DNA from 2 places in the Streptomyces sp. x-80 genome. Region 1 is predicted to be linked to the other one. Evidence: riboswitches for the same ligand, from Rfam matches in the RefSeq annotation. Region 1 holds a riboswitch; the other holds the start of a gene.
What was found. A riboswitch is a leader RNA that binds a small molecule or an ion and turns the genes downstream of it on or off. The one in region 1 is predicted to bind glycine.

Region 2: it holds a riboswitch for glycine, as region 1 does, so the genes downstream of both, gcvT (glycine cleavage system aminomethyltransferase GcvT) here and gcvP (aminomethyl-transferring glycine dehydrogenase) in region 1, are expected to answer to the same signal.

Annotation. Positions count from the first base shown of each region.
Region 1 covers NZ_JAJPWM010000034.1:39,983-47,753, forward strand. The annotation lists gene ACLJWH_RS39075 (glutamate-cysteine ligase family protein) at 1-440, opposite strand, end outside; gene ACLJWH_RS39080 (hypothetical protein) at 1,007-1,618, shown strand; gene ACLJWH_RS39085 (DUF5999 family protein) at 1,931-2,137, shown strand; gene gcvP (aminomethyl-transferring glycine dehydrogenase) at 2,225-5,110, opposite strand; glycine riboswitch at 5,300-5,398, opposite strand; gene ACLJWH_RS39095 (PRC-barrel domain-containing protein) at 5,513-5,902, shown strand; gene ACLJWH_RS39100 (DNA polymerase IV) at 5,806-7,260, opposite strand; gene ACLJWH_RS39105 (MerR family transcriptional regulator) at 7,329-7,771, opposite strand, start outside.
Region 2 covers NZ_JAJPWM010000011.1:64,747-72,517, reverse strand. The annotation lists gene ACLJWH_RS22735 (ABC transporter permease) at 1-262, opposite strand, end outside; gene ACLJWH_RS22730 (enhanced serine sensitivity protein SseB C-terminal domain-containing protein) at 641-1,438, opposite strand; gene ACLJWH_RS22725 (enhanced serine sensitivity protein SseB) at 1,498-2,295, opposite strand; gene ACLJWH_RS22720 (AAA family ATPase) at 2,436-3,134, opposite strand; glycine riboswitch at 3,354-3,449, shown strand; gene gcvT (glycine cleavage system aminomethyltransferase GcvT) at 3,602-4,729, shown strand; gene gcvH (glycine cleavage system protein GcvH) at 4,842-5,219, shown strand; gene glyA (serine hydroxymethyltransferase) at 5,293-6,552, shown strand; gene ACLJWH_RS22700 (APC family permease) at 6,749-7,771, shown strand, end outside.

The sequences.
Region 1 (7,771 bases):
TCGATCTCGGAGAGGCTGGCGGTCGTGAGGTCCGCGGCGTTCAGGGTCGGCAGAATGCCGATCATCACGATCCGGGCGGCGACCTCCCCCGCTTGTCTGTCGGCGTAGGCGAGCCCGGTACGGAGTTCCTCGGCGAGCTGGTCCAGGACGCGGCCGCGCAATCGGTGCGGCAGGATGTTGACTTCCAGATTGCACTGGGCGAGTTCGGTCTGGAAATCACGGCTCGCGATACGCTCGAGAACCTGCGAGTTCATCATGCGCGGCAGCCCGTCGGCGTCGGCGAGATTCAGTTCTATCTCCAGACCGATCAGATTCTTCGGCCGGTCGAACCGCTTCTCCTCCAGCAGTCTCGCCAGTGCCTCAAGACACCTGTGGAGCTTTCTTCGATAACGCTCCCGGTCCGCCAGGCCGATCCCGTCCGCGGCGACCTTCTCCCCCATCGAAGGGTCCTTCCCTGAGTGAACGGCCCGCGGCCACGGGCTGCTTGGGGCCGCCCCGGCACCGCCGGGGCACGCGCTACGGTCGATGATGCCCCGGCAATCTGATCGATAACGCCTCAAGGGCGTGCCGGTACCGATAAGCTCGAAGGGACGGAGAATCCGGCACGTTCCATGGGCATACGCCGCAGGCTCTCTCCGTAGGCATTTCTCTGGTGGAAAACGCCGACGAGATCCGGCCTACCGCGCCGGCGAGAGAATATGAGGTGGCGCCGCAAAGGCCCTGTACAAAAAGGCGGAAATCACCTCCGGTACGGGTCCGAAATCCGTCTTGCCGGAAATCCGCAAGGCCGCTAGCCGAAACACCACCAGAACATATGTCGTATAAACTTCGGTGACGAGGCAGAGAGTTGGCCCCCAGTGTTGTGGTGTTCTCACCGGTGCTGAGGCACAGCGGCTGACCCCATCGGGCCGCAGCCCCGGTCGGCCGACCTCTGACCCCGCACGCAGACAGTGCCGTTTGCACCTTCCCAGCTCCACCGTGTCTCCGAAGTGAGAGGCGACCCACCATGCCGCTGCATGTCCCCCCCGCGCCCGCGCCCGCCCTGCGCAGCGTCCTCACCGCCCTCGGCTCGCCCACCGCCGTCCGCGAGGCACCCACCTCCGCCTTGCGCGACCATCAGGGCCCGTTGAGCCCCGACCACCCGCTGCCCGTCCATGTCTGGGACGACGTCAGCCGCGCGGGCGGTCCGCTGCGCACCCGGCCGGCCGGCTGGCGCTTCCTGGTCCGCGGCGGGGAGCGGGCGGTGGCGGCCGCCGAGGCGAGGCTGACCGCCGACGGCTGGACGTTCTCCCACTTCTGCGGCGGCCCCTACGTCAACGCGACCGAACAGGCACTGCACCAGGCCGAGTTGCTCACCACCCCCTACCAGCCGCGGCTGCTGTCCGTCCCGGAGCTGTACATGCTCACGCTGTGGCTGCATCACGACCTCACCTCGGACGGCGCCGACGGCACGCCCGCCCCCGGTGACCTGCTGCTGCCCCTGGCGCCCGCCCCGCCGGGCATCGCCGCCCACCGCCCGCAGCGCGTCGCCGACCTGCTCCCGCGGCTCGCGCTGCGCCTGACGGCCACACCGCTGCTCGGTTCGCCGGCCCGGTCCGCACCGGCGCCGGCTCCGTAGCACCACGGCGGCGCACGCCGTCGCACCGCCGAACGCCCCGCGACCCCCTCCGGACGCGGGGCGCTCCGCCGCGCGCACCCACCGGCACCCAGCACCGCTATCACCCCCAACCCCCTGTCGAAGTGGCGCATTTGGGAGCAACCGCCCGCATGGGTGACGCGTCCCTATCGAGTGCGTACCGCTGCTGCGAAATCCCTGCGGAATGCCGTCCGTAGGGCAACACTGGGACCGACAGGAAACGGGGGAGCGGCCATGACCACCTCATCGAGCCGTATGCCGACATTCACCACATCGCAGCGAAAGACAACTTCCATGTGTCAGCACCAGCCGCCATGCCCGTCAGCAGACTCCAGCGACCGGGAAGCCGCGCACCCTGTGGCACACCACCCGGAGCAGGGCTGGAGCCTGCTGTGCAACGGCGTCCTCCTCTTCGAGGACACCGGTGAGCTCCTGCCGGACGGGCAGGTCATCGCCCCGCACCGGCCGCTCGGCACCGTACGGGTAGGGAGCGCCGCCTGACCGCGACGCCACGTACGACAACTACGATCACTACGACAAAAGGGCCCCCGGCATACGTGCCGAGGGCCCTCGATATGTGACGGTACGTCAGCCGTCGTACTCCGTCAGCGGGGGGCAGGAGCAGACGAGGTTACGGTCGCCGAAGGCACCGTCGATACGGCGCACCGGCGGCCAGTACTTCTCCGCCGCCACCACACCGGCCGGGAAGACGGCCTCCTCGCGGGTGTACGGGTGCGTCCACTCGCCACCGAGCGCGCCGGCGGTGTGCGGGGCGTTGCGCAGCGGGTTGTCGTCCTTGTCCCACTCCCCCGAGCCGACCTTCTCGATCTCCGCACGGATGGCGATCATCGCGTCGCAGAACCGGTCCAGCTCGTCCAGGTCCTCGCTCTCGGTCGGCTCGATCATCAGCGTGCCGGCCACCGGGAAGGACATCGTCGGCGCGTGGAAGCCGTAGTCGATGAGCCGCTTGGCGACATCGTCGATGCTCACACCGGTCGCCTTGGTCAGCGGCCGGACGTCGATGATGCACTCATGGGCGACCAGACCGCCGGGGCCGGTGTAGAGCACCGGGTAGTGCGGCTCCAGCCGCTTGGCGATGTAGTTGGCGCTGAGCACCGCGACCTGACTGGCGCGCTTGAGGCCCTCACCGCCCATCAGACGGACGTACGCCCAGGAGATCGGCAGGATTCCGGCCGAGCCCCAGGGCGCGGCGGAGACCGGGCCGATGCCCGTCTCCGGCCCGGCGGTGGGCTGGAGGGGGTGGTTGGGGAGGTACGGCGCCAGATGGGCGCGCACACCGACCGGGCCGACACCGGGGCCGCCGCCGCCGTGCGGGATGCAGAAGGTCTTGTGCAGGTTCAGGTGCGAGACATCGCCGCCGAACTTGCCCGGCTCGGCGAGTCCGACCAGCGCGTTGAGGTTCGCGCCGTCGACATAGACCTGGCCACCGGCGTCGTGCACGGTGGCGCAGATCTGGGTGATGTGCTCCTCGAACACGCCGTGCGTGGAGGGGTAGGTGACCATGAGGACCGCGAGCTCGTCGCGGTGCTTGTCGATCTTGGCGTGCAGATCGTCGGTGTCGACCTCACCGTTCTCACCGGTCTTGACGACGACGACCTTCATCCCGGCCATCACGGCGCTGGCGGCGTTGGTGCCGTGCGCGGAGGACGGGATCAGGCAGACGGTGCGCTGGTCGTCGCCGTTGGCCCGGTGGTAGGCGCGGACGGCCAGCAGGCCCGCGAGCTCGCCCTGGGAGCCGGCGTTCGGCTGAATGGAGACCTTGTCGTAGCCGGTGACCGTGGCCAGCCGCTCCTCCAGCTCCTGAATCAGCGTCAGGTAGCCCTGCGCCTGGCCGGCCGGCGCGAACGGGTGCAGCTGCCCGAACTCTGGCCAGGTGACCGGCTCCATCTCCGTGGTGGCGTTCAGCTTCATCGTGCAGGAACCGAGCGGGATCATGCCGCGGTCCAGCGCGTAGTCCCGGTCGGCGAGCCGGCGCAGATAGCGCAGCATCGCGGTCTCCGAGCGGTGCTGGTGGAAGACCGGGTGCGTGAGGTAGTCGTCGGTGCGCAGCAGCGCCTGCGGCAGCACCTCGCCGGCGGCCCCGTCCAGCTGCTCGACATCGCCCTCGACGCCGAAGGCGCGCCAGACGCCGGCCAGCTGCGCCCGTCCGGTCGTCTCGTCGCAGGCGATGCCGACCAGGTCGGCGTCGACCTGCCGGAGGTTGATGCCGGCCTCGCGGGCGGCGGCGACGACCTGGGCGGCCCGGCCCGGCACCCGTGCGGTGAGCGTGTCGAAGTACGCACCGTGCACGATCTCCACACCGCCGGCCCGCAGTCCCTCGGCGAGGACGGTGGCGTAGCGGTGGGTGCGCCGCGCGATGGCCGCGAGACCGTCGGGGCCGTGATAGACGGCGTACATGCCCGCCATGACGGCGAGCAGCACCTGCGCGGTGCAGATGTTGCTGGTGGCCTTCTCCCGGCGGATGTGCTGCTCCCGGGTCTGGAGGGCCAGGCGGTACGCCCTGTTGCCGTCGGCGTCGACAGAGACCCCCACCAGGCGGCCCGGCAGGCTGCGGGCGAACGACTCGCGGACGGCCATGAACCCGGCGTGCGGTCCGCCGAAGCCCATCGGGACGCCGAAGCGCTGGGTGGTTCCGACGGCGATGTCCGCGCCGAGCTCCCCGGGCGAGGTCAGCAGTGTCAGCGCCAGCAGGTCGGCGGCGACGGTGACCACCGCGCCCAGCTCATGGGCCTGTGCGATGACGGCGCGCGGGTCGCGCACCGATCCGGAGGCACCGGGGTACTGGAGCAGCACGCCGAAGACCCCGCGCTCGGCGATCTCGGCGGGAATGCCGTCCGTCAGATCGGTGACGACGACCTCGACGCCGGTCGGCTCGGCGCGGGTCCGGAGCACCGCGACGGTCTGCGGCAGACAGTCCGCGTCGACCAGGAAGACGCCCTGCTTGACCTTGCCGACGCGGCAGGCGAGCGCCATCGCCTCGGCCGCCGCGGTGCCCTCGTCGAGCAGGGAGGCGCCGGAGGTGGGCAGTCCGGTCAGGTCGGCGACCATGGTCTGGAAGTTCAGCAGCGCCTCCAGGCGGCCCTGCGAGATCTCCGGCTGGTAGGGCGTGTACGCCGTGTACCAGGACGGGTTCTCCATGACGTTGCGCAGGATCACCGGCGGCGTGAACGTGCCGTAGTAACCGAGTCCGATCATGGAGGACAGGACCTGGTTGCGGTCCGCGAGCCCACGCAGCTCGTCCAGGACCTCGGCCTCGGAACGCGCCTGCGGCAGGCCCAGCGCCTCCGCGCTCTTGATCACGTCCGGTACGGCGGTGTCGGTGAGCTCGTCCAGCGATCCGAATCCGACCTGCGCGAGCATCTTCGCCTGCGCCTCGCGGTCGGGACCAATGTGCCGGCGCTCGAAGGGGGTACCGCGCTCCAGCTCGTGCAGGGAGATGCGATTGGTGGTCATCTGCGGGGGCCTCCTGGTCAATGCGACCTACGAGGGGCACCAAGGCGCTGGTGCCCGGACGGCCTCCCCCTCTGTCATCTCAACCTGAGAGCTTCACCGGCCCGCCCGCGGCGACCCGGCTTTCACCGTCGGTGAGGAAGGGTTCCGGCATGGTGTCCGCCCGTGGCCCGCCCTGCTTTCCAGAGTGACCTCGTCCATGCGGTACGTGTGCCTGAGAGATTCCGGGGAGGATTTGCTCCTTCGGCGCCCCCTGCCGCTGACGACGGAGGACTCTCCCGCATGGGGTCTACAGCCATTCGCCAGCCTACCAGCGCCCCATCTGGGCGATCCCTCGAGTGGCCGGGGCATGAAATGTGCCGTTTGGTAGTTGTCACACGGCAGTTGCGACCAGTTGGAGGGACCGTGCAAACCGATATCGATCCCCGGAGCCTGATCGGCCGCAAGGCATTCGACCGGAACGGCGCCAAGATCGGCACCGTGGACGAGGTGTACCTCGACGACGCCACCGGGGAACCGGAGTGGGCGGCGGTACGCACCGGCCTCTTCAGCCGGGACGCGTTCGTCCCCCTGGAGCCGAGCGAACTGGCCGACGAGGGTCTGCGCGTCCCGTACGACCGCAAGCTGATCAAGGACGCCCCGGACTTCGGCGTGGGCCGGCATCTCTCGCCGGAACAGGAGCTCCAGCTCTACCACCACTACCGGCTGGATATCTCCGCCCCGGTGTCCGACTCCGACTCCCCCTTCCCCTCCCCCGGCGAGGACCTCGGCCGGGTCGCCGGATCGCCGGACTGAGCCTCCGACGGCGCCCCGCCCACCAGCGGCAGCGGCTCCCCCGGCCGCAGCTCCGGATCCTCGACGGCGAAGGTCCGCACCCGCCCCGGCGCCGACCACGGCTGTTCGAAACGCACGGTCACCCGCCCCACCCCGCTCCCCTGCACCCACCCGGCGCCATAGTCGTCGTGCACGACATCCGCTCCCGGATGCCAGTGGCGCGGCCGCTCCTCCTCGGCTCGCTCGCCCCCGCTCCCGGCGACCGGCACCGGCGGCGCCTTCGCCGTCTCCTCGGCCTCCCGCTCGGTCGCCAGCTGGGCGAACAGGTCCTCCTGCGTGAAGTCGGCCAGCCCGCTCACCCCGACCCCCAGCAGCCGCACCCCGCCGGTGGTGTCCACCGTCTCCAGCAGCCGGGCGGCGGCCTCCCGCACCACCGCGGGGTCGTCGGTGGGCCCGCGCAGCGTCTCGGAGCGCGTCAGCGTCGAGAAATCGTAGTTACGGACCTTGATCACCACCGTGCGTCCGGAGCGTCCGGCCGCCCGCAGCCGCTGTACACACCGGTCGGCCAGCCGCACCACCTCGGTCCGCACCCGCGTCCGGTCGGTCAGATCGACCTCGAAGGTGTCCTCGACCGAGACGGATTTCGCATCCCGGTCGGCCACCACCGGGCGGTCGTCCCGGCCCAGCGCCATCGCGTACAGCCCTGCGCCGTGCGCCCTGCCCAGCAGCCGCACCAGCTCGGCCTCGCCGGCCTCCGCCGTCTCCGCGACCGTCGTGATCCCGGCCCGGCGCAGCGCCTCGGCCGTCGCGGGGCCCACCCCGGGCAGCGTCCGCGTCGGCATCGGCCCCAGCAGCTCCCGTTCGGTACCGGGCTCGATCACCACCAGCCCGTCCGGCTTGGCCGCCTCCGACGCGATCTTCGCCAGCATCTTGGCCCCCGCGAGCCCTACCGACCCCGTCAGACCCGTGGTGCGCCGGATATCGCGCCGCAACTGTTCCCCCACGGCCCGTACCGCCGCGGTCTCGGCCGCGACCCCGCCCGCCTCCAGGTCCACGAACGCCTCGTCCAGGCTCAGCGGCTCCACCAGCGGCGACAGCGCGTGCAGCAGCTCCATCACGGTCTCGCTCACCTTGCGGTAGACGGTGAAGCGTGGGCTGAGGTAGGCGGCGTGGGGACACAGCCGGCGCGCCTGGGCCGTCGGCATGGCCGACCGGACACCGAAGACCCGCGCCTCGTACGACGCCGTGGAGACCACCCCACGCGGCCCGACGCCGCCGACCACCACGGGCTTCCCGCGCAGGCTCGGCTTGGCCGCCTGCTCGGCGGCCGCGAAGAACGCATCCATGTCCAGATGCAGGATCGTCGGCGCACGTCTCACACCACCGATGCTGCCGCATGCCACTGACAATGAGCCCGATGCCGGGCCACGGACCGCTTCGGAGGCGCTCAGACCGCCCGGTTGCGCCGCCGCGCCAGCTCGTCGTGCGGGTTCTTCCCGATCAGCGTCTCGCCGGTGTCCACGCGCTCACCGTGCAGCTGTGACAGGGCGTTCTCCACGTCCCGCCACACCACGCCGACGGCGATCCCGAAGACGCCCTGACCCCCCTGGAGCAGATTCACGACCTGGTCCGGCGAGGTGCACTCGTAGACCGTCGCGCCATCGCTCATGAGCGTCATCCGCGTCAGATCGGCGAGCTCGCGGGTGCGCAGGTGCTGCACGGCGGTGCGGATGTTCTGCAACGACACCCCGGTGTCCAGCAGCCGCTTGACGATCTTCAGGACGACGACGTCCCGGAAGCTGTAGAGCCGCTGGGTTCCGGAGCCGTACGCCGGCCGGACGCTCGGCTCCACCAGGCCCGTACGCGCCCAGTAGTCGAGCTGCCGGTAGG
Region 2 (7,771 bases), on a different contig from region 1:
TGGTGTTGGGGTCGATCAGCGCCTGGTTCGGGCTGTTCGGGTCCAGGCCCAGCAGGGCCTGGAGGGGGCGGGAGAGTGCGGCGATCGCGATGAGCAGGACGACGACGACGGCGCCGGCCACGGCGATCTTGTCGCGTCGGAAGCGCAGCCAGGCGATCTGGCCGAGCGAGCGCCCCTCGATCCGCTTTTTCTCGACGCCCTGAAGCACCGCTTCCGGCTGCGCCTCGGCAGCCGCCCCGGTGGTCTCGATCGGTGCGGTCACGGTGCCTTTGACCCCTCTCGGCCGACGGTGGCCGGCCCATGCCCGCCGCGGTAGCGGCCTGGTTCACATCACTCTGGCAAGTCGTCCGGGGCACCACGAAAGTTCGCACAACGGAAGTTCGCAGATACCCGCAACGCCTGTCTGCATGGCGTTCGCACTCCGGGTTTAAACCCTGTGCTTGCGGGAGTCTTCATCGGATTCGCGATCAGTCACCAGACCTGACGGTGAATGGATGCGCAACTGTGATGTGGTCCGGGGGTTCCGATATCCGGACAACTGAGGCGGCTCAGCGGACGTATCGACCATGGGAGGGAAACTCAACCACTGGGCGCTCGGGGCGAATTACCCCGAAGCGGCGCGCCGCGGCGGCGGCCCGCGTCAGTAGGGGCGCGGGTATCCGTAGCCGTAGGACGGGGCGGGGGCCTGGCCGGCGGGCCGGCCGTAGTCATCGCGGTCGAAGAACGGGCGCGCCGAGGCCCGCATCCACATCCCGACGGGGTCGTACTCGTCGTTCATCGCGACGGTCGATACGGGCAAACCGTCCGGAACCGCCCCGATGGACTGCTGGATCATCAACCGCACCGCATCCACGGCGACTTGACCGGTGTCGTACAGATCCAGCCCGATCGCCAGATATGGGACACCGAGGGCAGGCTGCACCCAAGCCCGGCGCAACGACCGCACAGCGGGCGTCCGGTGGGCATTTTGGACCAAGAGGGCATAGAACTGCGGGATGTCAAGGGCTGGTTCGGTGATCCGCAGCGGTCCGGCGGGCAGCCGGTCGAGACCCCCGGCGATCCGGCGCAGATCCAGCCACGGGATGCCGACGCCGCCGCCGGGGGCGTGCGGGTTCAGCCACAGCCCCCAGCGGTCGGGGAAGAGCGCGGCGGCGATGTCGGGGCCGGTGACGAGTTCGTGGTCACGGTTCCAGCCGGAGGCGGCGAGTTCGGGCTCGGAGGTCACGCACGGCGCGTAGCCGAGCCCTTCGACCTCCATGTTTCCGTACTGCGCGTCGGGCATCCCGGCCCGGCCGTGCCACAGGAGCATCCAGACCCGGCCGGCGGCGAGAGCGTGCAGCAGCGCTTCGTAGGCGTCGTACCGGCCGGGCGCGACCTGTTGCAGCATCTGCTCGACCTGCCCGGCCGCCGCGGCTCCCTGATGCGCACCCGCGCTCACGTGGTCCGTCCCTTCTTCGGCAGGGCACGTGGGGTGCGCCCGCCCGTCATCCAACCAGCTTACGAGTGGTCCCGGGAGTAGAAGGGCCGCACCCGCTCCAGCATCCGGTCGGCGACCGGGTCGCCCTGCGCGATGTCCAGCATCACCAGCTGCACGGGCCACGGCACCGGCACCGCTCCGAGCGCCCGGCCCAGCGCCGTCAGGACCGCCTGGTGGGCGGTGCCGTCGTGCAGCGCCTCAGGGGCCGTCTCGACCTCGACGCCGACGAACAGCGCGGGCGTGTCGCCCTCGACGCTGGCCAGGGCACGCCGGGCAGTCAGGACAAAACCGGCGGCGGAGAACTCCAGTCCCGCCGCGGCCAGGAAGTCCACCGGCTCGTCCTGCCAGTCCGGTTCGAAGAGCCGCACCCGCCCGCCGGTCGCCGGGCCGTCCGCTTCCGTGCGCCCCGTCCGGCAGAGTTCCGCCACCGCGGGCGGCGGCAGCGGGACGCCGACCGTGCCGTCGGGGTTGACCGCGATACCGAGCTGCGGCGGCAGCCCGCGGGCGAACTCCTGGGCGGGCGCGACGGCGAAGGACATCTGCGGTCCGACGACCCGCCGGAACTCCTGCTCGGAGCTGAAGACCGGGACGTACGCCACGCCGTCGATCCCGAGGGTCGGCAGATCGAGGCCGGCGGCCCCGGGGCCCGCGCTGTCCGGACCGCCGCCATGGGGCAGCGGCACCCACACCCGGCTGCGGCCCAGCACCTCGACGATCCGGCCGCCCGCGCCCGGGTGCCCGAGCGATGCCGAGAGCACCTCTTCGAGCTCGTTCGCGGGCCACGCCAGTTGCGGTATCCCCTGCTCCTGAAAGTTCATGTCCATCCACCCGTTCCCGGCCGCGCTGTCTGGCCAACGACCCTAGCGGCTGGTGGCGGGGTGCGCCGACGACGGACGGGCGCGGACGGCCGCGCCGGGCGCGCGGTCACGGAGCCGGACACCGCGGCGCGCGGCCGCCGCTATTCGAAGGTGACCGTCTCCAGCGCGCGGGCCGCCCGCCGGTCCAGCAGCACCGCCGAGGCGAAGCCGGCCGGCAGCCGGGCCGCCTCCGCCGCGCCGAGCAGCCTGCCCACCGCCCTGCGGTGCCGGGCGAAGGCGTACCGGGAGACGCCGCGCCCCCGGGCCCGCTGGCCGGACCGCGCCGCCTCGGGCGGCACATCGAGCAGCACCAGATGCAGCCCGCGGCCGCCGCGGCCGGCCGCCCGCGCGATCCAGCGCCGCACCCACACCAGCGTCCCGCAGTCGTGCACCACCACGCTGCCGCCGGAGCGCAGCGCGCGGCGCAGCGCGAGGTAGTGGGCGGCCCGGACCAGCGGCCGGTAGAGGACGTACGGCAGCGGGCGCAGCCGGCCGCGCGCCCAGCGGGCGCGGACGTCCTGCGAGTCGATGCGGTGCACCGCCCTGCCGCGCCGGTCCAGGGGCGGTACGGCGCGGCGCATCAGGGTGCTCTTGCCGCTGCCGGGCAGACCGGAGAACACCACGAGGGCGCCCGCGGGGAAGCGCAGTCCGGCCGCGCGCCGGGCCGCGCGCAGTCCCCTCAGGTCCAGGACCCCGGCGCCGTCCGCGGGTCCGCCGGCGGCCGGGGGTGCGGGGGCGCGCCGGGCCGGGGGCAGTGGCGCGGCTCCCGCCGTGGTCGCGCAGGCGGCTTCCTGGTGCACCGTGTTCGCCCTCCCCGTCCGGTGGGGTCCGGAGCGGATCCGTCCCCTGCCGCTGAGTGTAAAGAAAAGGCAATGTCCGGTACGGCGATTCACCGATCCGCCGCCGTCCCGGGCGGGGTGGCGGCCAGGTCTCCTGCATCCGGCGATCCCGTGCAATGATGTCGGCGCCACGTGCACACGAGTGCTCATCCGTGCACGGCCAACTGCATACCGGCCGCTTGAATCCGCGCGGGAGAGTCCCCGGCCGCCACGGCGGGGCGCCGAAGGAGCAAGTCCTCCCTTGAATCTCTCAGGCCCCTATACCGCGCGGGCGAGGCAGATCTGAAAAGCGAGTCACTGCCCGGCTGAAGGGGCGGCTCCACCCAAGGTGCAAACCAGGTTCCGGTCACGGACTCCCGGTGAACCTCTCAGGTTCCGATGACAGATGGGGAGAACGTCTTGTCACCCTTGCCTGGGAGCCCGGAACCATGACTGATGCCCCCCGTCGTACCGCGCTGGACGCCACGCACCGCGCGCTCGGCGCGACCATGACCGACTTCGCGGGCTGGGACATGCCGCTGCGCTACGCCAGTGAGCGCGACGAGCATGTCGCCGTCCGCACCCGCGCCGGCCTCTTCGACCTCTCCCACATGGGCGAGATCACCGTCACCGGCCCGCAGGCCGCCGACCTGCTCGACTACGCGCTGGTGGGCAACATCGGCGGCGTCAGGCCCGGCCGCGCCCGCTACACGATGATCTGCGACGCGGCGGGCGGCATCCTCGACGACCTGATCGTCTACCGCCTCGCCGACCTGGAGTTCATGGTCGTCGCCAACGCCTCGAACGCCCAGGTGGTGCTGGACGCGCTGACCGCGCGGGCCGGCGGCTTCGACGCGGCGATCCGCGACGACCGGGACGCGTACGCGCTGCTCGCGGTGCAGGGCCCCGAGTCCCCCGGCATCCTCAAGTCGCTGACGGACGCCGATCTGGACGGCCTCAAGTACTACGCGGGTCTGCCCGGTACGGTCGCCGGGGTGGACGCGCTGATCGCCCGTACCGGATACACCGGCGAGGACGGTTTCGAGCTGTTCGTGCGGCCCGCCGACGCGGCCGCGCTGTGGGCGGCGCTGACCGTGGCGGGCAAGGACGCCGGTCTCGTCCCGTGCGGCCTGTCCTGCCGGGACACGCTGCGCCTGGAGGCGGGCATGCCGCTGTACGGGCACGAGCTGACCACCGCGACCACGCCGTTCGACGCGGGCCTCGGCCGGGTCGTGAAGTTCGAGAAGACCACCAACGGCGGTGCCTTCGTGGGCCGGGACGCGCTGGCGGCGGCCGCCGCGCGCGCCGAGGTCAGCCCGCCGCGCAAGCTCGTCGGCCTGATCGCGGAGGGCCGCCGGGTGCCGCGCGCCGGCTACGAGGTCGTCGCGGCCGACGGCACCGTCATCGGCGAGGTCACCTCCGGGGCCCCCTCCCCCACCCTCGGGAAGCCGATCGCCATCGCGTATGTCGACGCGGCGTACGCCGAACCGGGCACCGAGGGCGTCGCCGTGGACATCCGCGGCAGCCATGAGGCGTACGACGTCGTCGCGCTGCCCTTCTACAAGCGGCAGAAGTAGCGCCCGGCGCCGAACCCCCGCGCGCGTGCGCGGCGGCGCCGGCGCGCCCGACGCGTCTCACTGGGCAAGACCCCTTTCACGATCACACCACCGCGTACAGGAGAATCAAGACATGAGCAACCCCCAGCAGCTGCGCTACAGCAAGGAGCACGAGTGGCTGTCGGACGCCGCGGAGGGCGTCTCGACGGTCGGCATCACCGAGCACGCCTCCAACGCGCTCGGCGACGTCGTCTACGTGGACCTTCCCGAGGTCGGTACGACGGTCACGGCGGGCGAGACCTGCGGTGAGCTGGAGTCGACCAAGTCGGTCAGCGATCTCTACTCGCCCGTCGACGGCGAGGTCACCGAGGTCAACGAGGAGGTCGTCGGCGACCCCTCGCTGGTGAACTCCGCTCCGTTCGAGGGCGGCTGGCTGTTCAAGGTGAAGCTCACCGGCGAGCCGGACGATCTGCTCACGGCCGACGAGTACACCGCCTTCACCGCCGGCTGAGACCGCTCCGCCGGCCATCCGCCACCGCCCACGTGGAAGCGCTTCGCGCCCCCTGACCCTCCAGGAAAGACTCATGTCGCTTCTCAACAGCTCCCTCCATGAGCTCGACCCCGACGTCGCCGCCGCCGTCGACGCCGAGCTCCACCGTCAGCAGTCCACCCTCGAAATGATCGCGTCGGAGAACTTCGCTCCGGTCGCCGTCATGGAGGCCCAGGGCTCCGTCCTCACCAACAAGTACGCCGAGGGCTACCCGGGCCGCCGCTACTACGGCGGCTGCGAGCACGTCGACGTCGTCGAGCAGATCGCCATCGACCGGATCAAGGCGCTCTTCGGCGCCGAGGCCGCCAATGTCCAGCCGCACTCGGGCGCGCAGGCCAACGCGGCCGCGATGTTCGCGCTGATCAAGCCGGGCGACACCATCCTGGGCCTGAACCTCGCGCACGGCGGGCACCTCACCCACGGCATGAAGATCAACTTCTCCGGCAAGCTCTACAACGTGGTGCCCTACCACGTCGACGAGAAGTCGAACCTGGTCGACATGGACGAGGTCGAGCGGCTCGCCAAGGAGCACCGCCCGAAGCTGATCGTGGCCGGCTGGTCCGCGTACCCGCGCCAGCTGGACTTCGCCGCCTTCCGCCGGATCGCGGACGAGGTCGGCGCGTACCTGATGGTCGACATGGCGCACTTCGCCGGTCTGGTCGCGGCGGGGCTGCACCCCTCCCCCGTACCGCACGCGCATGTCGTCACGACCACCACGCACAAGACCCTCGGCGGTCCGCGCGGTGGCGTGATCCTCTCCACCCAGGAGCTCGCCAAGAAGATCAACTCGGCGGTCTTCCCGGGCCAGCAGGGCGGTCCGCTGGAGCACGTCATCGCGGCGAAGGCGGTGTCCTTCAAGGTCGCGGCGACCGAGGAGTTCAAGGAGCGCCAGCAGCGCACCCTGGACGGCGCCCGCATCCTCGCCGAGCGGCTGATGCGGTCCGATGTGACGGAGGCCGGTGTCTCCGTCCTCTCCGGCGGTACGGACGTCCACCTCGTCCTGGTCGACCTGCGCAACAGCGAGCTGGACGGCCGGCAGGCCGAGGACCGGCTCCACGAGGTCGGCATCACCGTCAACCGCAACGCCATCCCGAACGACCCGCGGCCGCCGATGGTCACCTCGGGTCTGCGGATCGGCACCCCGGCGCTGGCCACCCGTGGCTTCCAGGACGAGGACTTCCGCGAGGTGGCGGACATCATCGCCGAGGCGCTGAAGCCGGCGTACGACGCCGAGTCGCTCAAGGCCCGGGTCACCGCCCTCGCCGACAAGCACCCGCTGTACCCGTCACTGTGACACGTTTCACGAGGTGACCGCGGGAGCCCGCCGGAAAGCCGGCGGGTGCGGGACGAACGGGCCGCGGGCCCGGGGCCGTTGGTCCCGGGCTCGCGGCCCGTCTGCCTGGCTTTTTGCGATTTTTCAGCAAATAAGGTGGCAGTAGCCACTCAATGACGAGCGGCTTTTCCACGACATCAGGACGGACACGCACTCCATGGACATGAGCGCGGGCAACCGGAAGGGGCTCAGCCTCTTCGCCTTGATCATGATCGGCATCGGCTCGATCTTCGGCTCCGGCTGGCTCTTCGGCGCCGGCGCCGCTGCCCAGGTGGCAGGCCCGGCGGCCCTGGCGGCCTGGGTGATCGGCGCGGTCTTCATCGGCATGATCGCCATGTCCTACGCGGAGGTCGGCTCCGCCTATCCGATACCCGGCGGCATGGCCCGCTACGGCCATATCTCGCACGGTCCGGTGCTCGGCTTCATCACCGGCTGGGCGGTGTGGATCGCGGTCGCCTCACTGATCCCGATCGAGTCGATCGCCGCCACCCAGTACATGGCGTCCTGGAACTTCGGCTGGGCCCAGGGCCTGGTCGACCCGGCCGGCCACCAGCTGACCACCGCCGGCGTGGGCGTCGCGCTGCTCCTGACCGTCGCGCTCTGGCTGACCTGCTACTGGTCGGTACAGCTGCTGGCCCGCGCCAACACCTTCCTCACCCTGATCAAGTTCGCGATCCCGGTACTCGCCGTGATCGCCCTGATCGCGTCCGGCTTCCACACCTCCAACTTCACCTCGCAGGGCGGCTTCGCCCCGTACGGCTGGCCCGCGGTGCTCACCGCCGTCACCACCTCCGGTGTCGTCTTCGCCTTCAACGGCTTCCAGGCCGTGGTCAATCTCGGCGGCGCCGCCAAAAACCCCGGCCGGGCCATCCCGATCGCCCTGGTCGGCGCGCTCTCGCTGGGCCTGGTGATCTACCTGGCGTTGCAGACCGCCTTCCTGGGCGCCGTACCGCCCGAGCAGCTCGCCCAGGCCGGCGGCTGGCAGGGCGTGAACTTCAGCTCGCCCTTCGCCGACCTCGCCAAGCTGCTGATGCTGCACTGGGTCGTCACGATGCTCCAGTTCGGCGCGTTCATCTCGCCGGCCGGCTCCAACATCGCCAACGTCGCGTCCGCCGCGTACATGGTCAAGAACCTCTCCGAGACCGGCTTCTTCCCCAAGAAGCTGGCCGCCGTGCACCCC